Linked DNA regions of Chondromyces crocatus. The protein of the gene in region 1 interacts with the protein of each later gene in a pairwise test. Links are inferred from orthologs where the notes say so. Each region holds a gene or a part of one and is shown on either strand. Other genes may lie near its edges.

Evidence for each region.
Region 2: the proteins of gyrA (region 1) and gyrB interact in binary tests that used the Escherichia coli proteins (3 or more experiments, as listed by UniProt). The link is inferred for Chondromyces crocatus from one-to-one orthologs.

The regions. Positions count from the first base shown.
Region 1 is NZ_CP012159.1:6,727,795-6,739,749, forward strand. The notes cover bases 5,892-9,092. They hold gyrA (DNA gyrase subunit A), read left to right. Parts: upstream 5,892-6,276; coding sequence 6,277-8,892; downstream 8,893-9,092. Other genes in these bases: CMC5_RS24475 (hypothetical protein), read left to right, coding at 5,892-6,234. Also shown: CMC5_RS24445 (RidA family protein), read left to right, coding at 133-528; CMC5_RS24450 (hypothetical protein), read left to right, coding at 585-1,208; CMC5_RS24455 (NAD(P)-dependent alcohol dehydrogenase), read left to right, coding at 1,339-2,388; CMC5_RS24460 (AraC family transcriptional regulator), read right to left, coding at 2,375-3,244; CMC5_RS24465 (nucleotidyltransferase family protein), read right to left, coding at 3,353-4,270; CMC5_RS24470 (hypothetical protein), read left to right, coding at 4,358-5,002; more of CMC5_RS24475, read left to right, coding at 5,080-5,891; CMC5_RS24485 (response regulator), read right to left, coding at 9,105-9,506; CMC5_RS24490 (hypothetical protein), read left to right, coding at 9,704-11,635; CMC5_RS24495 (saccharopine dehydrogenase family protein), read right to left, coding at 11,748-11,955. UniProt on the Escherichia coli protein: A type II topoisomerase that negatively supercoils closed circular double-stranded (ds) DNA in an ATP-dependent manner to maintain chromosomes in an underwound state.
Region 2 is NZ_CP012159.1:724,377-736,261, forward strand. The notes cover bases 3,073-6,203. They hold gyrB (DNA topoisomerase (ATP-hydrolyzing) subunit B), read left to right. Parts: upstream 3,073-3,463; coding sequence 3,464-5,944; downstream 5,945-6,203. Other genes in these bases: recF (DNA replication/repair protein RecF), read left to right, coding at 3,073-3,183; clpB (ATP-dependent chaperone ClpB), read left to right, coding at 6,045-6,203. Outside these bases: dnaN (DNA polymerase III subunit beta), read left to right, coding at 848-1,978; more of recF, read left to right, coding at 2,065-3,072; more of clpB, read left to right, coding at 6,204-8,654; CMC5_RS41925 (CinA family nicotinamide mononucleotide deamidase-related protein), read right to left, coding at 8,691-9,932; CMC5_RS41930 (formylglycine-generating enzyme family protein), read right to left, coding at 9,976-10,872; CMC5_RS02730 (hypothetical protein), read right to left, coding at 10,874-11,701. UniProt on the Escherichia coli protein: DNA gyrase negatively supercoils closed circular double-stranded DNA in an ATP-dependent manner to maintain chromosomes in an underwound state.

The DNA.
Region 1 (11,955 bases):
GCCTGCGCCTCGGGTGGTTCGCTTCTGTGTGGACGTCCATTCGTCAATCGGCCGGCTACATGAATCAACGCCGCGTCGAGGTCACGGGGGCATCGGTCCCGGTGGCGTAGATGATCAGGAAGGAAGACAGAGATGACCACCAGTGTCAGGACGTACGATCACGGTGTTCCCTGGGAAGGGGATTTCGGTGTCACGCAAGCCTACAGCGTCAACGGGACCATCTACATCTCGGGTCAGTTTGCCCACGATATGCAAGGCAACTTCGTCGGCGAGGGCGATTTCGAGGTGCAGGCCCGGCAGACGCTGGAAAACCTCGATCGTGTGCTGACGGGGTTCGGCATCACGAAGGAGAACATTGCCGAGCTGGAGATCTTTCTCGTCGACACGAAAGCGCATTTCCAGCCCTGCGTGGCGCTGCTCAAGGCCTACATGGGCGGCCATCGCGCGGCAGGCACCCTCATCGGCGTGGCGGGGCTGGCGTTCCCTCATCAGCTGATCGAGATTCGCGCCGTCGCGCACGCGAGCTAGCGCGGCGTGCGCTGCGTTGACGCTCATGACGCCATCTGCGACCCTGGGTCAGAGCGATGCGTCAAAGCGAATTCGAAGCCAAGGTGCTGGATCTGTGGACCCGGACCCGGATTCCGCTGACGCGCGCCAATGTCCTGGTCCACACCCGGGCGTCCCGCGCTCAGATCGAGCGGGGGATGGACGAGATGCTGAAAGGCGGCCTCGTCGAGCTCGACTCGGATGACCAGGGGGAACTCTTGTGGACGGTGCGGGGCGCGGACCGGCCACGATCGGGGCCGGAAACGTTCGCCGAGCTGGAACGGCGGGAGCGGCTGGAGGGGGAGGTCGACAGGCTCCGGTCCGGCGCGAACCTCGCGCTGCGCGCGGCGGGGTTGCCGACGCGGTCTGCGCCGGTGGAGGAGAAGAAGTCGCTGATCGCCTCGGGGGCGCTGTCGTTCTTCTTCGGTCCCATCGGCTGGCTGTACGCGGCACCTCTCAAGGAGGCGTTCCCCGCCATCGTCATCTACGTGCTGCTCTGCGCGCTCCTCCCGAAGTTCTTGCTGGTGTGGATCCTGGGGCTCGTGAGCCCCGTCTCGGCCATCGCAGGGATCCTCTACGCCTGGAGCTACAACCACGAGGGGCGACGCGCTCCGCTGATCGGGAAGGCGAAGGACGCGCTGCCGGTCCGGCGGCTGCGCTGAGCAAACGGCTGCTGGAGGAGGGGGACGCCGCGAGGGTTCGGTCCGTTCGCTTCGTTCTGGCAGGATCGGGCAAGTCGTTGGCCGTGGCCGGCTCACGGTCGCTGCATGCGTGGTGGTCTGCTCCACCGCCATGGACACCTACGGCTATGCAGCGCACTCCGCGGACACGCCTCTCGCTCCCTTCCACTTCAAGCGTCGCTCGCTTCGCCCGGACGACGTGGCCGTGGAGATTCTCTACTGCGGCGTCTGCCACACCGACCTGCACATGGCGCGCAACGACTGGGGAGTCAGCCAGTACCCGCTCGTGCCCGGTCACGAGATCGTCGGGCGCGTCGTCGACGCCGGGGTGAACGTCTCGCGGCACCGCGCCGGCGACATCGTCGCGATCGGGACGTTCGTCGATAGTTGCGGGACATGCGCCCCCTGCCAGCGCGGCGACGAGACGATGTGCAAGAAGGGCGTCTTGCTGACGTACAACGGCCTCGATCCGTCGTCGGGGGAGATGACGCGCGGCGGGTACTCGAAGCACATCGTGGCGAGGGACCGCAACGTGCTGCAGGTGCCGAAGGCGCTCGATCCCTCCCGGACAGGGCCGCTTCTGTGCGCAGGGACCACCATGTACACGCCGCTCGAGGTCTGGAACACCGGGCCAGGGATGCGCGTCGCCATCGCCGGGCTCGGCGGGCTCGGGCACCTCGGTGTGAAGTTCGCGGCTGCGCTGGGCGCGGAGGTCACGGTCATCACGCGCAGCGCCGCCAAGGCAGAGGAGGCCAGCGCGCTCGGAGCGCACCACACGCTGGTGTCGACCGACGCCGCGGCCATGGCACGTCACGAGAGCGCGTTCGATCTCATCGTGGACACGATTCCCGTCGCGCACGACCTGAGAGCCTATGTGACCTTGCTCGATCACGACGGCACGCTGGTGAACGTCGGCGCCATCTCCATGCCCGTGGAGGTGGACATGCTCCCCCTCGTGGTGGGAAGGCGTCGGATTGCCGGCGCAGGCGCTGGCGGGAACCGCCCGACGCAGGAGATGCTGGCGTTCTGCGCCGAGAAGAATGTGCTGCCGGAGACCGAGCTGATCGGGATGGAGTCCATCGCGGAAGCCTTCGATCGCCTCGAACGGGGTGACGTGCGCTACCGCTTCGTCCTCGATGTGGGGGCCTTCAAGCTTCCGTGATCCTGGCGCGGAGGCGCTCGGCGTCGCGGCGCGGAGGCGCACCGAACAGGCGCGCATACTCGCGCGTGAAGTGGGTGGTGCTCTCGTAGCCCACGCGTGTGCTCACGGTGCCCACGTCGAGCGCTTCTCCGAGCAGGAGGTGTCGCGCCTCCTGCAAGCGTAGCTGCTTCTGGTACTGCAGCGGGCTCATCGCGGTGACCGCCTTGAAGTGGCGATGAAACGAGGTGACGCTCATCGCCGCGTCGCGTGCGAGGTGCTCGATGCTGATCGGCTCGGCGTAGTGCTCCCGCAGAAAAGCGACCGCCCTGGCGATCCGTGCGACGTTCCCCTGGTCGAGCGCGAGGGTGCGCAGCATGGATCCGCGCGGACCGCTGAGCACCCGGAACAGGATTTCGCGACGCACGAGGGGTCCCAGCAGCGCAACTTCGTCCGGGTGCTCGAGCATGCGCAGCGCACGCACCACGGCGTCGAGCAGCTCCGGGCTGGCCGGCCCGGTGAGCACCGCCGTCGAGGCCTCTTCCGGTGGAGGCAGTTCGAGATGCATCTGGGCAATCTCGACGAGATGGAACTCCATCGCGAAGGCGAGGTAGGGGACCGTCAGGATGCGTCCGGTGACCGGCACGGCGACCGACACGACCAGCTCATCGCCGGGACCGTACTCGTAGACCTTCTCGCCGTTGGCGATCTCCTTTCGCCCGTCGATGCCGATGCACAAGCGCGGTGTGTAGAGAACGGGAGACGGCGGCAACGGCGCGTCGAGGCGCAGGAGCGTGACGCCTTGCAAGGCCGTGGGCGTCTCGCCCGGCTGGCCACTCAGGCGATGCGCGAGCGTGCGTAGCTCTTCGATTCCCTTCATCGTGCTCACGCTGAGACTAACCATCCCGGGCAGCGCCGGGGGTTCGATGCGTGAGGCGCTCGGGCGGCCGCGTGTGGCCGCGTCGACGTCGCGCCACCTGTCCTGCGGTCAGCCTCGCGCCACCCGTCCGGCCGGGGTCATCACGGCGTCGGTCAGGCTTCCGTCGATCGTCACCTCGGCGCCAGGCCACACGACGCAGCCTCGCAACGTCCCGTGCCCGAGGACGCGGGCGCCGGCGCCGACCACGCTCGCCTCGACGGTCACCCCGTCGGCCACGACCGCGCCCGCCCCCACGAACGCCCCCTCGCGCCGCCCCTGCAACCAGCGCGCGTTCGCCCGCAGGTAGGCCGCGACGGTGCCCACGTCGTCCCAGACCGTGGGCGCGGGGAAGGTCGACAGCGCGCCGCCCTGCCGGAGCCAGGGCAGGTACACGTCGCCCACGAGGCACCCCTCGGGTGGCAGGTCCCGCCGCAAGGCCGCGCCGACGACCTGCACGCCCACGAAATCGCCGCCCGCGACCTCCTCGCCGAACCGCTCGCCGCGCAGGCGCACCACCTCGCCCTGCGCGCCCACGCCGACGGTCCCCACCCCAGACTCGCGGGGGGCCACGGCCAGGGTCGCGGCGACGCCAGCGTGCGCGTGCCGCGCGTGCCGCGCATGCCGCGCATGGGCGGTCACGAGGGCGGCCACATCGAGGTCGATCAGGATGTCGCCGTTCCACACCAGGGCGTCGCCCTCGCCGAGCCAGGCGGCGGCGTTCGCAACCCCGCCCGCGGTGCCCAGGATGGTCGCCTCACGCACGACGTGCACCGGGAGCGCCAGGGGGCCGAGGGCCTCGGCGCCGAAATCTTCGGCGCGGTGGAAGGTGTTCATCACCACATGCTGGACGCCTCCTCGGGCCAGGCGGTCCACGACGTGGGCCAGGAGGGGTCGATCGCCCACCCAGACCAGGGGCTTCGGGCGCTCGTCGGTGAGCGGCCTGAGCCGCGTTCCAAAGCCTGCCGCCAGGATCATCGCGCCCGTCATGCGCGCGCACGCTACTCCCCGCACGCGCGGACGGACAAACTGCCGAAAATTCGACGCCCCCCCGGGGCGCGTGCTACCCCCCGAGGCGTGCGCTCGCGCTTCCGTGATCTCGCTGTCCTCGCCGCGCTAGGCGCGCTCTCGGCGTTCGGCGCCGTGCTCTCGCCTGGATGTGGCACCGACGCCGTGGGCGTCGATGCCTGCCGGCAGATCGAGGACGCACGCTGTCAGGCCGCCTCCGTCTGCGGATACGACGAGGCGCAGGTCAAGACGTGCCGGGAGTTCTACCGGGACCAGTGCCTGCGGGGGATCCAGAATGCGGAGCATGGCGAGCCGGCCGAGAGCGAGGTCGAGGGGTGCATCGCGGCGGTCGAGGCCGTTCGCGACTGCGCCGCCGCGGGGACGCCGACGGTGGGCGAGTGCAGCGGCGTGGTGCTCGCACCGACCGCCGATGGCTCGGTCCCTCCTTGCCTGATCATCACCGAGCAAGTGCATCGTCTCCAGGCATGCGCCTTCGTGGCGACGCCCCCCTCCGGCGGTAGCGGTGGCAACGGTGGGTCCGGAGGTGATGGCGCGGGCGGATCCGGCGGGTCCGGCGGCTCTGGAGCCGAGGACGGCTCCGGCGGATCGGGAGGACCGGCGAACTCCGGGGGCGCAGGGGGTTCGTCCATGGGCGCTGGCGCGTCAGGTGGCACGGGCGGCACCGGTGGCGCCGGCGGTGCGGGCGGGGCGTGAGGACGCGGGTCACAGCACGAGCGATTCCTGCATTTCAGGTGGCATCGGCCCTGTCCTTGGACTAGTTCCGGGTCGCAATGGTCTGCGCGAGAGCCCTGGCCTCCCTGGCCCGCGCCGCCTGGTTGGCCGCCTTCACGGCGACCCTCGGCGGTTGCGCCAACAGCAGCGAGGATCTCGGAACCTTCGAGACGGCGACGGCGATCGTGATCGATCCGAACGCCTTCCCTCGCGGCCTGCCCTGCACCGACGCGCCAGGCGCCATGCAGAGCTACGTGGCCACCCTGATCGATCACACGGATCCGAGCGCGCCGTTCGCGCTGCCCTCGTCGGATCCCCTGCCCTGCTCCCAGCAGACGCAGTTCCGCTACGTGGTCCCGGGGCACGTGTACGCCGCCTCGGTCGACGGCTACGAGCAAGCGTCCAACGTGCTCGTCCCGCGCGGCGGTCACGGGTCGGGCAGCCGGAGGATGAAGCTCGGTACCGGCGTGCGGCGGGACGACGATCGGCGCTGGACCACGCTGCCCGACGTCACACCGCGCTGGCGCATCGACTGCGCCGAGCAGGCCGCGCAGGATGGCGCGTCGCTCAACATGGGCGGCTGCCAGCTCGTCTCGGATCGGGGGACGAGCGCGGTGACCGCCATCCAGTTCGATCTCCAGGCCACGCTCGGCAGCCTCCGGTGCGCGACCGAGGACGGCAGCGGTGAGGTGTCCCGCTTCGACGTGATCCCCTCGGACGGCGCCCAGGCCGAGATCGTCGACGTCCCCTGCCCTCCGGAGGGCCCCATCCGCATCGAGGAGGGCGTCTCCGCCGGGCGGGTGTACACGTTTCGCATCGAGGCCCATGGCCCGCGCGCGACGTACGCGGCGAGCTGCGAGGCGGTCACGGTCGAGAACCGCACGGTCTCGGCGGTGTGCTCCCCGCTGACGGCGAACGGGGTCCTCAACATTCCCGTCGACGCGGTGGTCGAGGCGTCCGGGCTCACCTGCGGGACCACGCTCGGCAACTACATCGTGCGGCTCTCGTCGCTCGCACTCCCGCCGACCATCGACGCCTTCGAGTCGAGCGCGCTGCACTGCACCGAGAGCGCGCGCTTCACGACGCTGCCGCCCGGCCCCTACGAGGGCGCCGTGTACGAGCCCGGCGAGGCGGGTGGCGCGCCGATCGCGATCTGCCAGGGTGAGGTGTCCCCTGGCACCACCACGTTCGCGACCTGCGCGGCCGCGCCCTGACTCTTTCTCTCTACATCACCTGCCCGAAGCATCAGCGGTTCTATGGAAGACACTTCCAATATCCAGCAGAAGGTCCCGGTCAGCATCCAGGACGAACTCCGGACCAGCTACCTCGATTACGCGATGAGCGTGATCATCGGTCGTGCCATCCCAGATGTGCGTGACGGCCTGAAGCCGGTGCACCGCCGCGTCCTGTTCTCGATGCACGAGCAACACATCGGCCCTGGCGGCGCGCACAAGAAGTGCGCGCGCGTGGTCGGGGACGTGCTCGGCAAGTACCACCCGCACGGTGACATGTCCGTGTACGACGCGCTGGCCCGCATGGCCCAGCCGTTCAGCCTGCGGTATCCGCTCATCGACGGGCAGGGCAACTTCGGTTCGGTCGACGGCGACTCGCCGGCGGCCATGCGTTATACCGAGTCGCGGCTGGCGCGCGTCGCAGTCGAGCTGCTCGCCGACATCGACAAGGAGACCGTCGATTTCTCGCCGAACTACGACGACTCCGAGCTCGAGCCGGTGGTCCTGCCGGCGAAATTCCCCCAGCTCCTCGTGAATGGCTCCGGCGGCATCGCCGTCGGCATGGCGACCAACATCCCGCCCCACAACCTGGGCGAGATCATCGACGCCACCATCGAGATCATCCGCAATCCCGAGGTCACCCTGCCCGAGCTGATGCAGCACGTCCACGGGCCCGACTTCCCCACCGGGGGGCTGATCTACGGCAAGAGCGGGATCCTGCAGGCCTACACCACGGGGCGTGGTTCGATCACCATGCGCGCCCGGAGCTCGGTCGAGAAGACGCACAAGGGCGACCGCGAGGCGCTGATCATCTCCGAGATCCCCTACCAGGTGAACAAGGCCCGGCTGGTCGCGAAGATCGCCGAGTGCATGAAGGAGAAGCGCGTCGAGGGCATCAGCGAGGTACGCGACGAGAGCGACCGCGAGGGGATGCGCATCGTCATCGAGCTGAAGAAGGACGTGTTCCCGCAGGTGGTGCTGAACCAGCTCTACCGGCTCACCGACCTGCAGACGACGTTCGGGGTGAACAACCTGTCCATCGTGCAGGGTCGCCCGGCCGTGCTGTCGCTGAAGGAGACGCTGGAGCATTTCATCGAGCACCGCCGCGAGGTGGTGACGCGGAGGACCCGCTTCGAGCTGCGCCAGGCCGAGTCGCAGCGCGAGCTGGTGGAAGGCCTGGGCATGGCCACCACCGACATCGACCGGGTGGTGGCGACCATCCGCGCGTCCGCCGACACCGACGAGGCCCGCACCCGCCTGTGCGCACTGCCCCTGCGCGGGCTCGGCGAGTTCCTCCGCCGCGCCGGCCGCCCTGATGAGGAGTGCGAGAAGGCCGACGCGGCCGGCGACTACTTCCTCTCGGAGCGGCAAGCCAAGGCCATCCTGGAGATGCGCCTCTCCCGCTTGACGGGTCTGGAACGCGAGAAGCTCGCCAAGGAGTACGGCGAACTGGCGAAGACGATCGAGCGCCTCAGGGCGATCCTGGCCGACCAGGAGCTCTTGATGAACGTCATCGTGACGGAGCTCGAGGAGATCAAGACGCGCTTCTCCGACGAGCGCCGCACCGAGATCGTGGCCGCCGAGGCCGAGATCAACGTGGAGGATCTGATCCAGGAAGAGGACATGGTGGTCACGGTCTCCCACGCGGGGTACGTGAAGCGCACCTCGGCCTCGATTTACCGGGCGCAGCGGCGTGGCGGGAAGGGCACGCTGGGGATGGAGGCGCGCGAGGAGGACTGGGTGAGCCAGGTCTTCGTCGCGTCGACCCACTCCCACGTGTTCTTCTTCAGCGACACCGGGAAGGTCTTCGTCAAGAAGGTCTACGAGATCCCCCAGGCCGCGCGGAACGCCAAGGGGCGCGCCATCGTGAACTTCGTGGGGATGGAGCCCGGCGAGAAGGTGGCGGCCGTGATGTCCGTGCCGCGTCTGGAAGAGGGTCGCTTCGTCGTCACGGTGACGCGCCGTGGGCAGATCAAGAAGACGGCGCTGCTCGAGTACGAGAACTACCGCGACAAGGGCATCATCGGGGTGCGCATCGAGGAGAGCGATCAGCTCCTCGTGGCGGCGCTGACCGATGGGACGCAAGAGCTGGTGATCGCCACCCGCACCGGGATGAGCATCCGCTTCTCGGAGGAGCAGGTCCGCGCGACCGGCCGCGCCACGATGGGCGTGAAGGCGATCGAGCTCGAAGAGGGCGACGAGGTGGTCGGGATGGGCACGAGCGGCGACGGCCGCGATCGCGTGCTGGCCGTGTGCGAGCGCGGCTACGGCAAGCAGACGCCCATCGAGGAGTTCCGGAAGCAGAGCCGCGGCGGCAAGGGCGTGATCCTGATCGACGCCAGCGAGCGCAACGGCCCCGTCGTCGGTGTGGCGATGGTGTGCACCACCGACGAGGTGCTGCTCGTCACCGACAAGGGGCAGATGATCCGCACCAAGGTCAGCGAGATCCGCGAGACCAGCCGCAACGCGCAGGGCGTGCGCCTGATGAACGTGGACGACGGCGAGCGCGTGGTCGCCATCGAGGCGTTCGCCGCCGACTCGGACTCCTCGGAGTCCACCGAGCACGCAGAGGGCGCCACGCCGCCCGAGGCCTCTGCCGGTGCCAACGGCCACAGCGCCGATCCCACGCCGGAAGCCTGACACCTCCCGGGGGGACGATCGGCGCGACGCCGGACGCCTCCCCGGTCACCCGGCGCCCCCAGCGCCCGCTCGCCTCCCCTCCCCCCATCGACGCCCACGCCGCTCCTGCGCGAGCAGTGACGCGCTCATCAGGCTCGCGCGACGACGTGCGCGCGCCCCCTGAGCGGAAGGCCGCGTGGCGCACGCATCACGGATTCACGCTTGGTGTTGCTTCACGCCGGGATCGGCGTCGCTGTCCGGCTCGGCAAGAAGCGTCGGAGCTTGAGGCCGAGCAGCGACGTCTCCTGCGTCTTGCGGATGTACCCCGATGCACCGCATTCCTCGGCGAGACGCGCCAGCTCGAGATCCGGCCGGTCAGAGAACAGCACGATGGGACAGTGATGCAGGCCGCTGCGGGCCGTGATCTCGACGAGCTTGTCGCCCGTGAGCGCAGGCATGCTCACGTCCATCAGCACCAGATCCGGCTTCTCCAGGACGAGCGCGCGCGTGAAGCCGATGGGGCTCTCGAGCCCGATCACCTCGTAGTCCTCTTCTTCGAGGACACACCGCACCACCTCTCGGATGATCGAGCTGTCGTCGACGATGAGCACCTTGGTTCTTCGGCGGGACGGCATGGTGGTGACCCAGCAGTACCACAGCGCCGCGTTCCATGCTTGTCCCGGGCGGGCCGGTGCCACCGAAGGTGGCGCGTGGACCCTGAGGCGGTCGTTCTGGAGCAGATGGTCCTGGCATGCGTCCTGCCACGTCTTCGGTCGAGGCGCCGCCGAGCCATCCTGCATGCCTGAGGCGCGCTCTCCGCCAAGGTCCCCCCGTGCCCGCCATCAACCCCATCCCGCAGCCCTCCGAGCCCTCCGAGCCCCCTCAGCCCACCGGGGTGAAGGCGTACGCCGCCTGCATCGGCTGGGGGATGAAACTTCTCGTGCTGTCACTGCTCTTGCTCGAAGGTCTGTATCTCGTTCTGGGCAATCTTTTCCTGGGTCTCGGGGGGTTGAAGCGTCTCGTGAGCTGGGACCCAGAGACGTTCACGATGGATTACGACGTCGCCTGGTCGCTGTGGCCAGGGCACGCGCGGGTCCGGAATTTCAAGATCACGGGCCAGGACACGGTGCTCCAGTGGTCGATGGACATCGAGAAGGCCTCGGTCCAGGTGGAGCTGGCAGAGCTGTTCGACCTTCGTTACCACGCGACGCGTGTGAGCGCGGAGGGGGTGGTCTTCAAGCTGCGGTTCCGCGTGAGCGACGAGGTCGCCGACAGCGCGTACGCCAGGGCCCTGCCCCCCATCGCCGGGTTCGCCGATCCTCCGCTCGCCTTCGTGGGCCCTGTCCTGGAGCCGACGGACGCGGACTACCATCTCTGGACCGCACACCTGGAGAACATCGACGCCCAGATCAAGGAGATCTGGGTCGAGGGCTACCGCTACACCGGCGACATGCACGCCAGGAGCGGCTTCTACTTCAAGCCGCTGCGCAAGTTCTCGCTGGATCCTTCAGGGGTCGAGATCCGATCCGGGGAGCTTCAGACCGCGGATCACGCGGTGCTGCGGGGGATGGAGGGCTACCTGTTCGCGTCCGTCGATCCTTCCGACATGGAGTACGCCGACGTGGCGACGATGCTGAAGGCGACCCAGCTGCACGCCATGCTGGAGGCGCAGGTGCCGGGGCTCTCGTTCATGCGATCGCTCACGGGAGACGATTTCCCTCGATTCCGCGACGGGAGCGGCGCGCTGTCGCTCGATGTGCGGGTCGACCGCGGCGTGCTGTCGCAAGGCAGCCGCGCTCGCTATGCGACGGAACGGCTCGACGTCGACACCCTCGATGGGGGCGCCACGGCCGCCCTGGAGGCCGATCTGCGGGTGCACGAGGGCCGCACCCATCTGTCGGGTGACGTGGACCACGCCACCCTGCGCTGGGCCCGTCCTTCGGGCGGCCCGGTGGCGGTGGTGAACGGAGCGCGCGCCACGCTGGAGATGCCCGCGAGCCTCCTCGAGCCCTGGCTGGTCGAGGACTATGCGCTTCAGCTTCCGTCGGTGCGCGTCCCCGATCTGCGGCGGTTGCTCCCCGACCGTCAGAGTCCCGTGCAGTTCACGCGAGGGTCGGCGGCGTTGCGCGGGGCCCTCTCGGGGCACCGCGGTCAGCCCGGACGAGGTTCGCTGCACGTGGATGTCTGGAACGCCGCCGGGAGCTGGAAGCAGCTCGCGCTCGGGGCGAGCGTGGGCGCGAAGATCGAGGTGGAGGGGGTCGATCTCGTCGGGAAGACGGCGACGCTGAAGGGCACCGCCGGCATCGGGAAGGCCCATGTGCGCGCGGGAGAATCCGCTTACGAGGACTGGTGGGCGCGCGCTCGCTTCAGCGGGGTGAAGGTCCGGCTGGGGAGGAGCATCGATGTGCGTGGCAACGCGAAGGTGGCGATGCGCGATCTGGATCCGTTCGTGGGGACGCTGGTGGGGATGGATCTCTTGCCCGGCTGGTCGAAGCCGCTGATCTCGTCGAAGCAGGTGGACACCGACGTGAACGTGAACAAGCAGGGTACGCGGCTCTCGCTGGGGGTGCAGGCCATCGCCGGGTCTCAGCGGGTGACCGGGTTGCTGGAGCGGCGCCAGGATGACGATCGCGGGGCCTTTCTCATCGAGAGTGGACCGCTCTCGGCCGGCCTTCAGCTGGGTGCGGATGGGGTGAGTGTGAAGCCGTTCGCGGGTGGCGGGTGGCTGAAGGAGCAGCTCGCCGCATTGCGGGGGTGGCGCTGAGGGGCGCGGATCCCGGCGCTCCGGCACGGGTCCTCCCACGCCTCGCGCATGCACACACTGCACGCCGACGGGTTGAAGCCCCAGTGGGATGGGGTGGTCGTGGAATGGAGGATCAGCCTTCGAGGAGTTCGAAGCGGATGCCGGCTTGCTGGAGGCGGTCGATGAGGAGGTTGCCCATGGCGATGGCGGGGGTGATGACGCCGGTGTGGGGCGGAAGGCGGTCGCGGTCGTGGGCGAGGCAGAGGGCTGACTCGGAGAGCATCTTGGCGGTTTCGGTGTAGCCGGGGTCGCCTCCGCTCACGCGGGTGACGATCTGACGG
Region 2 (11,885 bases), 6.0 Mb from region 1 along the record:
CGCGCTGGCGTCGCAGAGGGGCGTCCAGCGAGAGGATTTCCGAGAGCGCGCGCCGGACTTCCGGAACTCAGCGGGGACGGCGCTGACACTGAAGGTCCCGGAGGGGGGGGCGCCGGCGGTACGACGCGCGCGGGGAGGCTCGGACGCGGGCTGGATGTGGGACCGGGCCTCGGGATTGCCGTTCCGGCCTGAGGTGCAGAGGCGTGAGGGTAACGCTGAGGGTCTGGGGGCGCGGGTGAGGTTGGCTGACCCGTCCCTGGGGGAGACCGACGGAGACGGTTCGCCTCTGGTTCGAGAGGAATACCTGTAACCGGGCACACGAATGCCTCTGAGTCGTGCAGGCGGCTGCAGTGGAGGCATCGGACCAAGCCCAAGGGTGTGTACCTTCTGTCATACGCCGTTCGAAGGCCACTGAAAACACAGCCCTTGATCGTCGCGGCAGGGCGACTGGACCCCCTGCCAGGAAAGGTTGGGCGCGGGTCAGACCTGGCACTCTTCTCGGGAGTCTCCCAGACACTTCTCAGGGGAAACCTTGGGGAAAAGTACAGGTAAAGACCTGGGGGCAGAGTGAGGAAGAGTCCTCATCACACCGGCTTGCTCCCCTTGCCCACCCTCCGTCCTGGATCTCGACCTCCGTTTGTCCTCAGGGGGAAACCTGGCAACTCATCGTTTCCTTTTCCTATTTCGACTTTTCCCCATCCTCCACAGGGCCTACTACGAAGACCCTAAAGATCATCTACTTCTGAGAGAGAGAAGAAGAAGCCAGAGCAATGCCTCTCAGCGCCTGCATTTCAGCCGCACCACCGGGCGCTAACCCTGCTAAAGGGTGCGGGCTCCGGAGCCGCCCATGGACCTTGAGATCCCCAAGAAAGACCTCCTCCGCCTCGTCAGCCGTTGCCAGGGAGTGGCGGACAAGAAGAGCGCGATGCCAGCCCTCGCGAACGTCCTTCTCTCGGCGGATGCCAACACGCTCTGGGTCTCGGCAACCGATCTGTACCTCGGGGTGACCGGTCACCTCGGCTCGCAGGTCAAAACGGCCGGCTCCGTGGCCGTCCCGGCCCGTGATCTGCTCGAGCGCATCAAAGCGATGCCAGATGGGCTGTTGCACGTGACCACCACCGAGGGCGCGCAGACGACCATCAAGGCCGTGGGCAGCCCCAGGCGCTACACCCTGCCGGGGATACCAGGCGCCGAGTTCCCCCAGCTTCCCACGGCCGCCGAGGACGCCCCGCGGCTGGAGCTTCCGGTCGACCTCCTGGCGCTGCTCATTGCCCGGACCCACTTCTCGATCTCGACGGACGAGACGCGGGCGCACGTCAACAGCGCGCTGTTCGAGTGGTCGGGCGATCGCGTGAGGATGGTGACGACCGACGGGCATCGCCTCTCCAAGATGGAGGCCACGGTGTCGGGGAGCTCCGCGACGGCGACGATGCTCATCCCCCTCAAGGCGATCCACGAGCTGCGTCGCCTGGCTGACGAGGCGCGGGCCGAGAAGGACGCGCCAGTCGTGAGCATCACGCAAAGCGGACCGAACGCTTTCTTCATGATCGCGGGGACACAGTTCTCGGTGAAGCTGGTGGACGCACAGTTCCCCCCCTACCAGCAGGTCATCCCTGCCATGACGGAGCGGTCCATCCGAGCTCCTCGTGCTGCGCTGGCCGATGCCTTGAAGGCGATCTCCCTTGCCGCGAGCGATCGAACCGGTGGTGTGAAGGTCACCGTCACCAGCGGTTCGCTTCGGATCACCAGCGAAAGCCCGGATACGGGCAATGCCTTCGATGAGCTGAGCGTCGACTACGATGGTCCCGAGCTGACCATCGGGTTCAATGCGAAGTACTTCCTCGATGTTCTCAACGGCGTCGACGATGAAGAGGTAATCCTCGGCATCTCCGGAGAACTCGATCCCGCCGTCATCAAGGCTGGCAACGAGTCGAATGAACAAAGCTACGTCGCCGTCATCATGCCGATGCGCATTTGAGCGACTCCCCTTCAGCTTCGGGAGACCGCCAGCAGGCCACGCCTGACGTTCTCTCCAGTGACGAGGCTGCAGCGCCGAGCTTGTTCTTGGCACGTCTCATCGTCCGCTCGCTGAGGAATCTCGAGCACGTCGAGTTCGAACCCTCCCCCCGCTTGAATGTCATCTCGGGCAGCAACGGGCAGGGGAAGACGAGCTTGCTCGAGGCGATCTACTTTGCTGCGACGTCGAGAAGCTTCCGCACCCACCGGATGGGGGACCTCGTTACGCATGGCAGCAGGATCGGGAGTTCTCGCGCGCGGTTCGTGCAGACTCATGAAGGAACCGAGCCACTGTCGCGAGAACAGGTGGCGTCGATCGAGGGAAAGCGCTGTGTGGTGCTGGTCGACGGGAACCGTCCCTCCTCGCTGGCCAGCTTTGCCACCCTCTCACCCGTGGTCGCATTTCATCCGAATGAGATGACGCTGACGACGGGGCCGGCCAGTGGACGACGGGTGCTTCTGGACCGACTGGCCCTCTTCATGAGCCCGAGCAGCGGTGACCACCGGCGGCGTTATGAGACCGCCCTTCGTGCACGGCAGGAAATTCTTCAGCACGGCCAGGCAGGACGCCTCGACGAGCTGGAAGCCTACGAGGAACTCTGCGCAAGACACGGCGCTGCCGTGACCCGCGCTCGGGCCGCGGCCGTGGACGCCCTCATGCCAGAGCTGATCGAGGCCTTCGCGAGTATCGCTGCCCCAGAGCTCTCGCTCTCCGTGAACTATGCAGCTGGCGGCAGCCAGGACGTCGAGGTGGCTCGTGTGGCACTACGGGACGCACGAAGCCGTGACGCTCGCCGCCCGACGGCCTCTTTTGGTCCCCACAAAGACGACGTGGATCTCGCGCTGGATGGACATCCGGTCCGGCTGGTGGCGTCCCAAGGGCAGCACCGGGCACTGACGCTGGCGCTCAAGGTGGCCGAGACTGCTGCCATCCGTAATGCCCGGCGTGTCGAGCCCGTCCTCTTGTTCGATGACGTCTCGAGCGAGCTAGACCGAGAGCGGACCGAAGCGCTGATGACATACCTCGGTCTGACCCGGGGTCAGCTGTTCCTGACGACCACTCGTCCCGAACTCATCGTCACCCCCCGAATGAACTCGGCCGAGCGACGAGATTTCCACATCGATGGCGGCGTGATCCTGGGCACTCCTCCGCGCCAGGGATCGTGAAAGCGACCGAACGCCCTGGCGCCACTCGCGCTGCGCAGACAGGCGCTCGGCGAGGGTGAGTACCTTGCCCGATCAGCCCATTTCGGCTAGATTTTCAAGCCTCTGGCGGGGCTTCAAGGGCCGCATACACGCGACGGGTTGAGATGCTGGCAGGCCAGCTGTACGGGGATGACCCGTACATGCTCACAGCCTTCCATGGGGCTCAACCAGGCCGCGAGGTGCTCCCTGGAAGCCTCAGCAGATCGCGGGGCCACCTCGACCAGTGCCCCACAGGACTACGATGATCGACACCACAGCTCATTCCCAGCCGGCCGTACCACCCCCGCCCACCGCGTATGATGCGAACAGCATCACCGCGCTCGAGGGGCTCGAAGCCGTGCGCAAGCGCCCCGGAATGTACATCGGTGATGTTCATGATGGGTCCGGGCTTCACCACCTGGTCTGGGAAGTGGTCGACAACGCAGTCGATGAGCATCTCGCGGGGGCGTGCACCGAGATCCACATCACCGTCCACTTCGATGGCTCGGTATCCGTCGAAGACAATGGCCGGGGCATTCCCGTCGGAATGCATACGAAGGGCGTCAGCGCGGCAGAACTCGTAATGACCGTCCTCCACGCTGGGGGAAAGTTCGACAACTCGAGCTACAAGGTCTCCGCTGGGCTCCATGGCGTGGGCGTGAGCGCAGTGAACGCTGTCTCGGAGACGCTGAAACTCGAAGTCAAACGCGAGGGCAAGGTCTGGTTCCAGGAGTACGAGCGAGGCGCTCCGAAAGATCGACTCAAAGCGATTGGTGAGACCGACAAGACTGGCACCAAGATCACGTTCAAGCCCGATACGCTCATCTTCTCGACCACGGACTTCAGCTTCGACGTCCTCGCCAGCCGTCTGCGAGAACTGGCATTCTTGAATGCAGGGTTGCGCATTCATCTCGAGGATCAGCGGCCTGAAGGGAAGAGTGAACTCTACGAGTACAAGGGAGGGATCGGCGAGTTCGTGGCGCTGCTCAACAAGACGAAGGAGCCGGTCCACGATGAGGTCGTCGATTTCGTCGCTCAGCAAGAGGGCGCGGGGGACAGTGGACGCCTGGGTCCTCCGATCACCGTCGAGGTGGCTCTGCAGTGGAACTCTTCCTATCAAGAGTCCATCTTTTGCTACACGAACAATGTCCACAACAAGGACGGCGGTACCCATTTGACGGGACTCCGCGCGGCATTGACCAAGACAATCAACAACTACGGCGCCGCGCAGAATCACTTCAAGGACCTGAAGCAGGGTCTCCAAGGAGAAGACGTCAGGGAGGGGCTCACCTGCGTGCTCAGCGTGAAGCATCCGGATCCCTCCTTCGACTCTCAGACCAAGTCCAAACTCGTCTCGAGCGAGGTGAAGGGGATCGTCGAGAGCATCGTCAATGAAAAGCTCGCGCAATATTTCGAGGAAAATCCTCAAAACGCCCGGAAGATCATAGAGAAAGCCGTCGTTGCGGCCAAAGCCCGCGAGGCAGCGCGCAAGGCGCGCGAGGTGATCAGGAAGGGGACCCTCGATGTCACGTCTCTTTCGGGCAAGCTCTCGGATTGTCAGTCGAAGGATCCGGAGAAGAGCGAGCTGTACATCGTCGAGGGGGAGAGCGCGGGCGGCAGCGCGAAGCAAGGCCGTGACCGGCATTTCCAGGCCATACTCCCCCTGAGGGGAAAGATCTTGAACGTCGAGCGCGCGCGCCTCGACAAAATGCTGAGCTCTGCGGAAGTCGGGACGTTGATCACCGCGCTGGGATGCGGAATCAACGAAGCTGGTGGGTTCGAAATCGACAAGCTGCGCTATCACAAGATCATCTTGATGACAGACGCCGATGTCGACGGTTCGCACATCAGGACCCTGTTGCTCACCTTCTTCTTTCGCCAGATGCGCGACATCATGACGAACGGTTACCTGTACATCGCGCAACCTCCGCTCTATCGAGTCCGCAAGGGGAAGCGCGATCTGTACCTGAAGGACCAAGCTGCCCTCGATGAGTACCTGGTGAACAATGCCGTCGAAGGGCTCGAGCTTCTCTCGGCAGACAACCGAACGACGGCAGGACAGCCACTCTACCGACTGGCCCAAGGCTTGAAGCGCTTCAAGGCTGTGCTGTCCAACCTGGACAAGCGCTGCGATGCGCGGATGGTTGCGGCGGTGCTACGGTCGAGTGCTCTCGCGCGCGAAGATCTGAGGGACGCGGCGAAGGTCGCCTCCGCTGCCTCACAGCTGCACGGTTATCTCGAGCGGCGCTATCCGGACATGTTTCCACTCACGGTTTCCACGCCTCACGACAGCGAGCACGGGACGAGTCGTATCGAGATCCAGCCCCGCGCTGGAGCCAGCGCAAGGAAGAGTGTCATCGATTGGAACCTGCTCGATTCGCCCGAGTACCAGGAGGCACTCTCCATCGAGAACGACCTCCGTTCGGTCGGGGCAGCTCCCTACCGAGCGAAGGGCGCTGGTTTCGAGCAGGAGATCCTCGACGGTGAAGCGCTCAGCGATTTCCTGGAAGAGAGAGGCCGCAAGGGGATCAACATCAGCCGCTACAAGGGTCTTGGCGAGATGAACGCTGATGAGCTCTGGGAGACGACGATGAACCCCGATGCCAGAACTCTGCTCCAGGTACGCATCGATGATGTGGTGAAGACCGATGAGCTGTTCACCATTCTCATGGGGGACCAGGTGGAGCCTCGACGTCAGTTCATCGAGCAAAATGCACTCCACGTGAAGAACCTGGACATCTGACCTCCACGCCTGGTCCACAGGCCAGGTCGAACGCATTGGCAGGAGGCTTGCTCCGGCAAGCCCTTGCGAGGCGGCACACCCGCCTTAGCTTGAGCGTGCCATGCGAATCGACCGGATGACGACCAAAGCCCAGGAAGCCGTGCGCGCGGCGGTAGATCTCGCCAGTCGGCGAGGGAATCCCGAACTCTACCCGGAGCACCTGCTTCGGGTCCTGATCGAGCAAGAAGGGGGAGTCGTCGGACCCCTGCTACAGAAAGCAGGAGCTGAGCCCTCTGCCGTGGTGCGTCAGCTCGACAGCAGGATAGACAGCTACCCTCAGGTGAGCGGCGGAGCCGAGCCGAACCTCGCTCGACGTGCGCTCGCGGTGCTCCAGAGGGCGGAGGACGAAGCCAAAACCCTCAAGGATGACTTCATCTCGACCGAGCACCTCTTGCTCGCAGCGGTGAAGGTCGACCGCGAAGCGCAGCAGCTATTCGAGCGATCGGGGCTGAGCCACGACAAGATCCTGGCGGCGCTGGCTTCCATTCGCGGAAGCCAGCGGGTGACTGATCGGGATCCTGAAGGGAAGTTCCAGGCGCTCGAGAAGTACACCAAGGACCTGACGAAGCTAGCGCGGCAAGGGAAGATCGATCCGGTCATCGGGCGAGACGAAGAGATCCGTCGAGTGATGCAGGTGCTGTCGCGCCGTACCAAGAACAACCCCGTGCTCATCGGTGAGCCGGGTGTGGGCAAGACGGCGATCGTCGAGGGGCTCGCGCAACGGATCGTGGCTGGCGATGTTCCCGAGAGCCTCAAGGACAAGCAACTGGCCGCATTGGATCTGGCAGCAATGGTCGCCGGGTCCAAGTTCCGAGGGGAGTTCGAGGACAGGCTCAAGGCGGTCTTGAAAGAGATCGAGGCGGCGCAGGGCAAGATCATCCTGTTCATCGATGAACTCCACACCCTTGTCGGCGCGGGTGCCGCGGAGGGAGCGATGGACGCCGCAAATATGCTGAAGCCAGCCCTCGCGCGCGGCGAGCTGCGCTGTATCGGAGCAACTACTCTCGACGAGTATCGTAAACGTATCGAGAAAGATGCTGCGCTGGAGCGGCGTTTCCAGCAGGTCTTCGTTTCGCAACCTACCGTGGAAGACACGATAGCCATCCTCCGAGGGCTGAAAGAGCGCTACGAAGTTCACCACGGCATCCGCATCCAGGACGCGGCCTTGGTCGCTGCAGCCGTGCTGTCGAATCGCTACATCACCGAGCGCTTCTTGCCGGACAAGGCGATCGATCTCGTCGATGAGGCAGCATCGCGAATTCGAATGGAGATCGACAGTCTGCCGACCCCTATCGATCAGGTAGAGCGCAATTTGCTCAAGTTGCAGATGGAGGAGCAGGCGCTCACGAAAGAGACCGACAAGAACAGTCGGACGCGACTCGAGGAACTCAAGCGGGAGGTTGCCGATCTACAGGCGCAACGCGATGCGATGCGCGCACAGTGGATGCGAGAGAAAGAGGTCATCGGCGAAATCCGAAGCCTGCAACCACAGATCGAAGAACTGAGGATCGAAGAGGAGCGGTACAAGCGCACTGGCGATCTTGGTAAGGCGGCCGAAATTCATTACGGCCGCATCCCGGAGACAGAGAGAAAACTCGAAACACTTCGCGAAACCCTCGCCCAGGTCCAAGGGAAGGGGAGCTACCTGAAGGAGGAGGTGAACGACGAGGACATCGCGGCTGTCGTCTCGAAATGGACGGGTATCCCTGTCTCGAAAATGCTCGAAAGCGAGATGCAGAAGCTCCTTCGGCTGGAGGATGAGCTGCGGAAGCGTGTCGTAGGCCAGGAGGATGCGCTTCGAGCTGTCGCAAACGCCATCCGACGCAGCCGCGCAGGCCTCGGTGATGAACGACGACCGATCGGCTCGTTTGTCTTCCTCGGTCCCACGGGTGTTGGAAAGACCGAGCTGGCGAAGGCGCTGGCCGAGTTCTTGTTCGACGACGAGCGGGCGATGGTGAGGCTCGATATGAGTGAGTACGGTGAACGACATGCCGTGGCTCGACTCATCGGCGCTCCTCCGGGTTACGTCGGCTACGAAGAAGGTGGTCAGCTCACGGAGCCAGTGCGTCGCCGCCCGTACACGGTGGTGCTCTTCGACGAGATCGAGAAAGCCCACGCGGATGTGTGGAACGTGCTGCTTCAGGTGTTGGATGACGGCCGCCTGACGGATGGTCAGGGCAACACGGTGGATTTCAAGAACACGATTCTGATTCTGACCTCCAATTTGGGGACCATGGTGGCAGCGAACATCGAGGATCAACTAGACCTTGATGCGGACGAGAAGAGTGAGCTGGTAAGACGTGCTGTCCTAGATGAGGTGCGCAAGCACTTTCGGCCAGAGTTCCTGAACCGACTCGACGATCTCATCGTTTTCCGTCGACTGGGGCAGGATCAGATGGAGCGGATCGTGGAGATCCAGCTGGATTTGCTGAGCAAACGATTGGAACGTCGTGCGCTCAAGTTGAGTGTGTCCGATGCTGCAAAGCGATTCCTCGTCGAGCAGGGATGGGACCCGCAGTATGGAGCTCGCCCCCTAAAGCGGGCGATCCAGCGTCATATCGAGGATGAACTAGCGAAGCGCGTACTCAGTTCGGAGTTGCGTCAGGGTGACACGGTGGCCATTGACTGCCGTGAAGACCGACTGATCTTCACGAAGATGGCATCCACCTGAGCCTGCGCCTGGAGGCGGCCAACTTCCGGCGAGCTTCTAACGGACTGAGAGGTTGACCGCTGTGCGGCGAAGGAGATCGAGGGCTGCGTATGCAGCCCCATACCGTACATCGTCTCGACCTCCCGGGAATATCCGGTGCTGAGCCGAGGTGCCACCGGGGTGAGCGATGGCCCAGTGGACCAAACCAACGGGCTTGGTGGCGGTACCGCCGCTGGGCCCAGCAATTCCTGTCACTGCGAGTGCAACGTCGACCTGATGAAGCCTTCTAGCCCCTTCTGCCATGGCGATAGCTACTTCGGCAGAGACGGCGCCATGGGAGCGCAGCATCTGATCAGGTACGCCAAGAAGGCGAGTTTTGGCATCGTTCGCATAAGTCACCGCGCCCCCCACGAAGTAGGAGCTGGCAGGAAACGAGGTGAGGAGATGGGAGAGCAAGCCGCCAGTGCAGGATTCGGCGACAGCGAGCTGCCATCCTCGCGCGCTGATGGCGCGACCGACGATCTCTGGAAACTCTTCCTCTCCTTCTCCGAAGACGACATCTCCAAGGCGTCGACGCACTTCCACCGCTGCCTCGCAAGCGACATCACGAGCGACGGACTGAGTCGTCGCCCGAACGTGAACCTTCACGTCGACCTCTGGGAAGTGGACGCGATACCCCACGGTGAGGCCAGGATAGAGGGTTTCGAGTCCCGCGAGGTGCTGCCCCACGATCGATTCCCCATAGCCATATGTTCGAAGTCGTATTTGATGCGTATTCGAAGGTGACTGGCTGCGGATTCGTGGGAGGACCTGTTCGGTGAACATGGTCTTCATTTCGCGTGGAACACCGGGAAGAAAGGCGATCGAGGCGCCTGTCGCCGTGAGCAAAAATCCGGGAGCCGTTCCAGCCGTGTTGGGAAGAACCTCGGCGTTGGCCGGGAGATCTGCCTGCTTCTCATGGCCAGGGTTCAGAATGGCTCCTCTGGATTCGACTCGCTGTCGAATCGCGAGGAGTGCGCTCTCGTTGCGAACGAGGTCGACGCCGAGGGCCCGCGCGGCAGCGACAGCGGTGAGGTCGTCCGTCGTCGGGCCAAGTCCGCCCGTGGCGATCACCAAGAGATGGGTTCGGAGGAGGCGCTGAATGCACGTGACAATGCGGTCGAGGTCGTCATCCACCGTGTCAGCGGCGGTGACTGTGAACCCGGCGGCGGTGAGCTCACCGGCCAACCAATGGGCATTCGTATCGAGGATCTCGCCTCGTGTGAGTTCGGTCCCAATGGACAAGATCGCGACAGTCATGTAGCGAACGAATGTAACGCAGCCAAAGCGACGAAGGACAGGTTCATCGGGCCGCGTAAGCGCATCGGAACCCGATGTCATCCGACCGCGTTGTCGCCTCGACACTCCGTACGTGCCACGTACGGAGGGCTGTTGCACTCTCGTCCATCCAGGATCCACCCACGACGTGACCTGCAGACGTGCTGGCTCCCGTTACGATGGTCCATTCAGCCACGTTCCCGGCTAGATCGAGTACCCCTTCTGGCGATGCTCCATCTGGGCGCGCTCCGGTCAGTTCGGGTCCTGAAGTGCCCCGAGCGCACGGGCCATCACGGAGGCCGTACGAAGCACGACGACAGACTGCACCTGTGTCACCCCACGGGTAACGGCGTCCTGAGAGTCCCGACGCCGCCAGAACGAATTGTTCGCGCGACGGGAGTGCGCCTCCCGCGAAGTGACAAAATTTCTGGGCCTCATCCAGCGTGATACTGGTCACAGGAATACCAGGCTCGCCTCGTAGAGGAAGCTGAGGGCAGGAACCCGCAAGGACACACTGGGTGTATCGGGCCTCATTGACCTCCAGACGATCGAGGTGGAATCCTGGAACCCACGCTTCATAGGAGCGGACAGTGCCTTGTGCCTCCCAATCGCTTGGCGCAAGACGGAGCAACCCCCCGGCGAGGCTCACTTGGTCGTTCTCTCCTATGCAACCTGCTGGAGTGAGGCGAAGGCCGTGTGAGCAACGGTGAGGCTCGCCTGTACAACGCCCTTCGCTGTCGACGCGCTGACCCTCCCCGCAGCATCTGGAGCCGAGCGAGGTGAGGCCGACTGGGCAACGTGCCGTGGGCCCCGCAATGGTCAAAGCACACCAGGTAACGATGCCAAGCAGAGAGGGTGCCCCAGCGATACCCGCGATCCTCATCCACCCTGGACTCGCCGCGTCTCCGGCAAGCAAAGCCATTTCAGGCCGAGTCGCTGGTGCTTGACCGCCCTCGAAGGTTTTCTCGACGGCTGCTTCTGTTCCGCCTCGTATCTGTCTCTAGCTTGCTTGCGGGTTCACCAGTTGCAGGGAGAGTCGGATCGATACCTTCGGCCATCGATACGATTCGAGTGAGCGCTTCGAGCAGAGCACTTCGTACCCTTGAATAGGCTTTCGGTCCGATATCCTCGCGGTTGCGGGCCCGCTCCAGCTCCACGAATTCATTCAGAAGTGCGTCACGTGCATCCAGTAGATCCTGCCGAGTTCGTGGATCGAGGGCTGCGGGTCCGTCCTCTTTCCTCAAGAACACACCCAACGCTCCAAGTACGGCCACTGCAGCGAGACCTATCGCGATCCACCGACCGAACGGCGGCGTGGGGAGGCCAGTCAGGGCGATGGTCAGAGCCTTCAGCCCGCCACTCTGACGCTGAGCGCGCTGCTCCGTGAACAGCACCTTCATCCCGTTCTGAAGTTGCGTGCGCTGGGCCGCAGGAAACCCGGTGACCTCCAACCCCATGTTCTTCGACGCTTCAGCGATGACACGCGCCTGCGCGAGCCGGGGCGGCGTTTCGATGACGAGCGCCTGCCGCTCATTCTTGTCGAGCGGCACATTGTACCGAAAGCTGAGATCGTGCCGCCCCGGAGCGACGGTTCCCCGTAGAGCAATCCCGACCTGATGAATCTCATCGAGCCGAAGATCTGACGTGGGCTCCTCCTTGTTGAGGGCCTTGAACCCAGGCGGTAGTTTGATGGTGAAATCGGCGAGCCAGGCCGTCGAGTCGAGGTTTCCCAGCGTGATGGATTGCTCCACGACAATGGCATCCTCTCGGAGCGCAATGAAGATGGTCCCTTGTGACAGAACGAACACACGATCGAGTTCTGTGGTCGACTCGTAAGCGTGCACGATGGCGCGCTTGCCGACCTGATCGCCCAGCGCGAACGGAGAGGCGGAGAACGTGGCTGGTCCTCGCGTCGTGGAGACGCGATACGATACG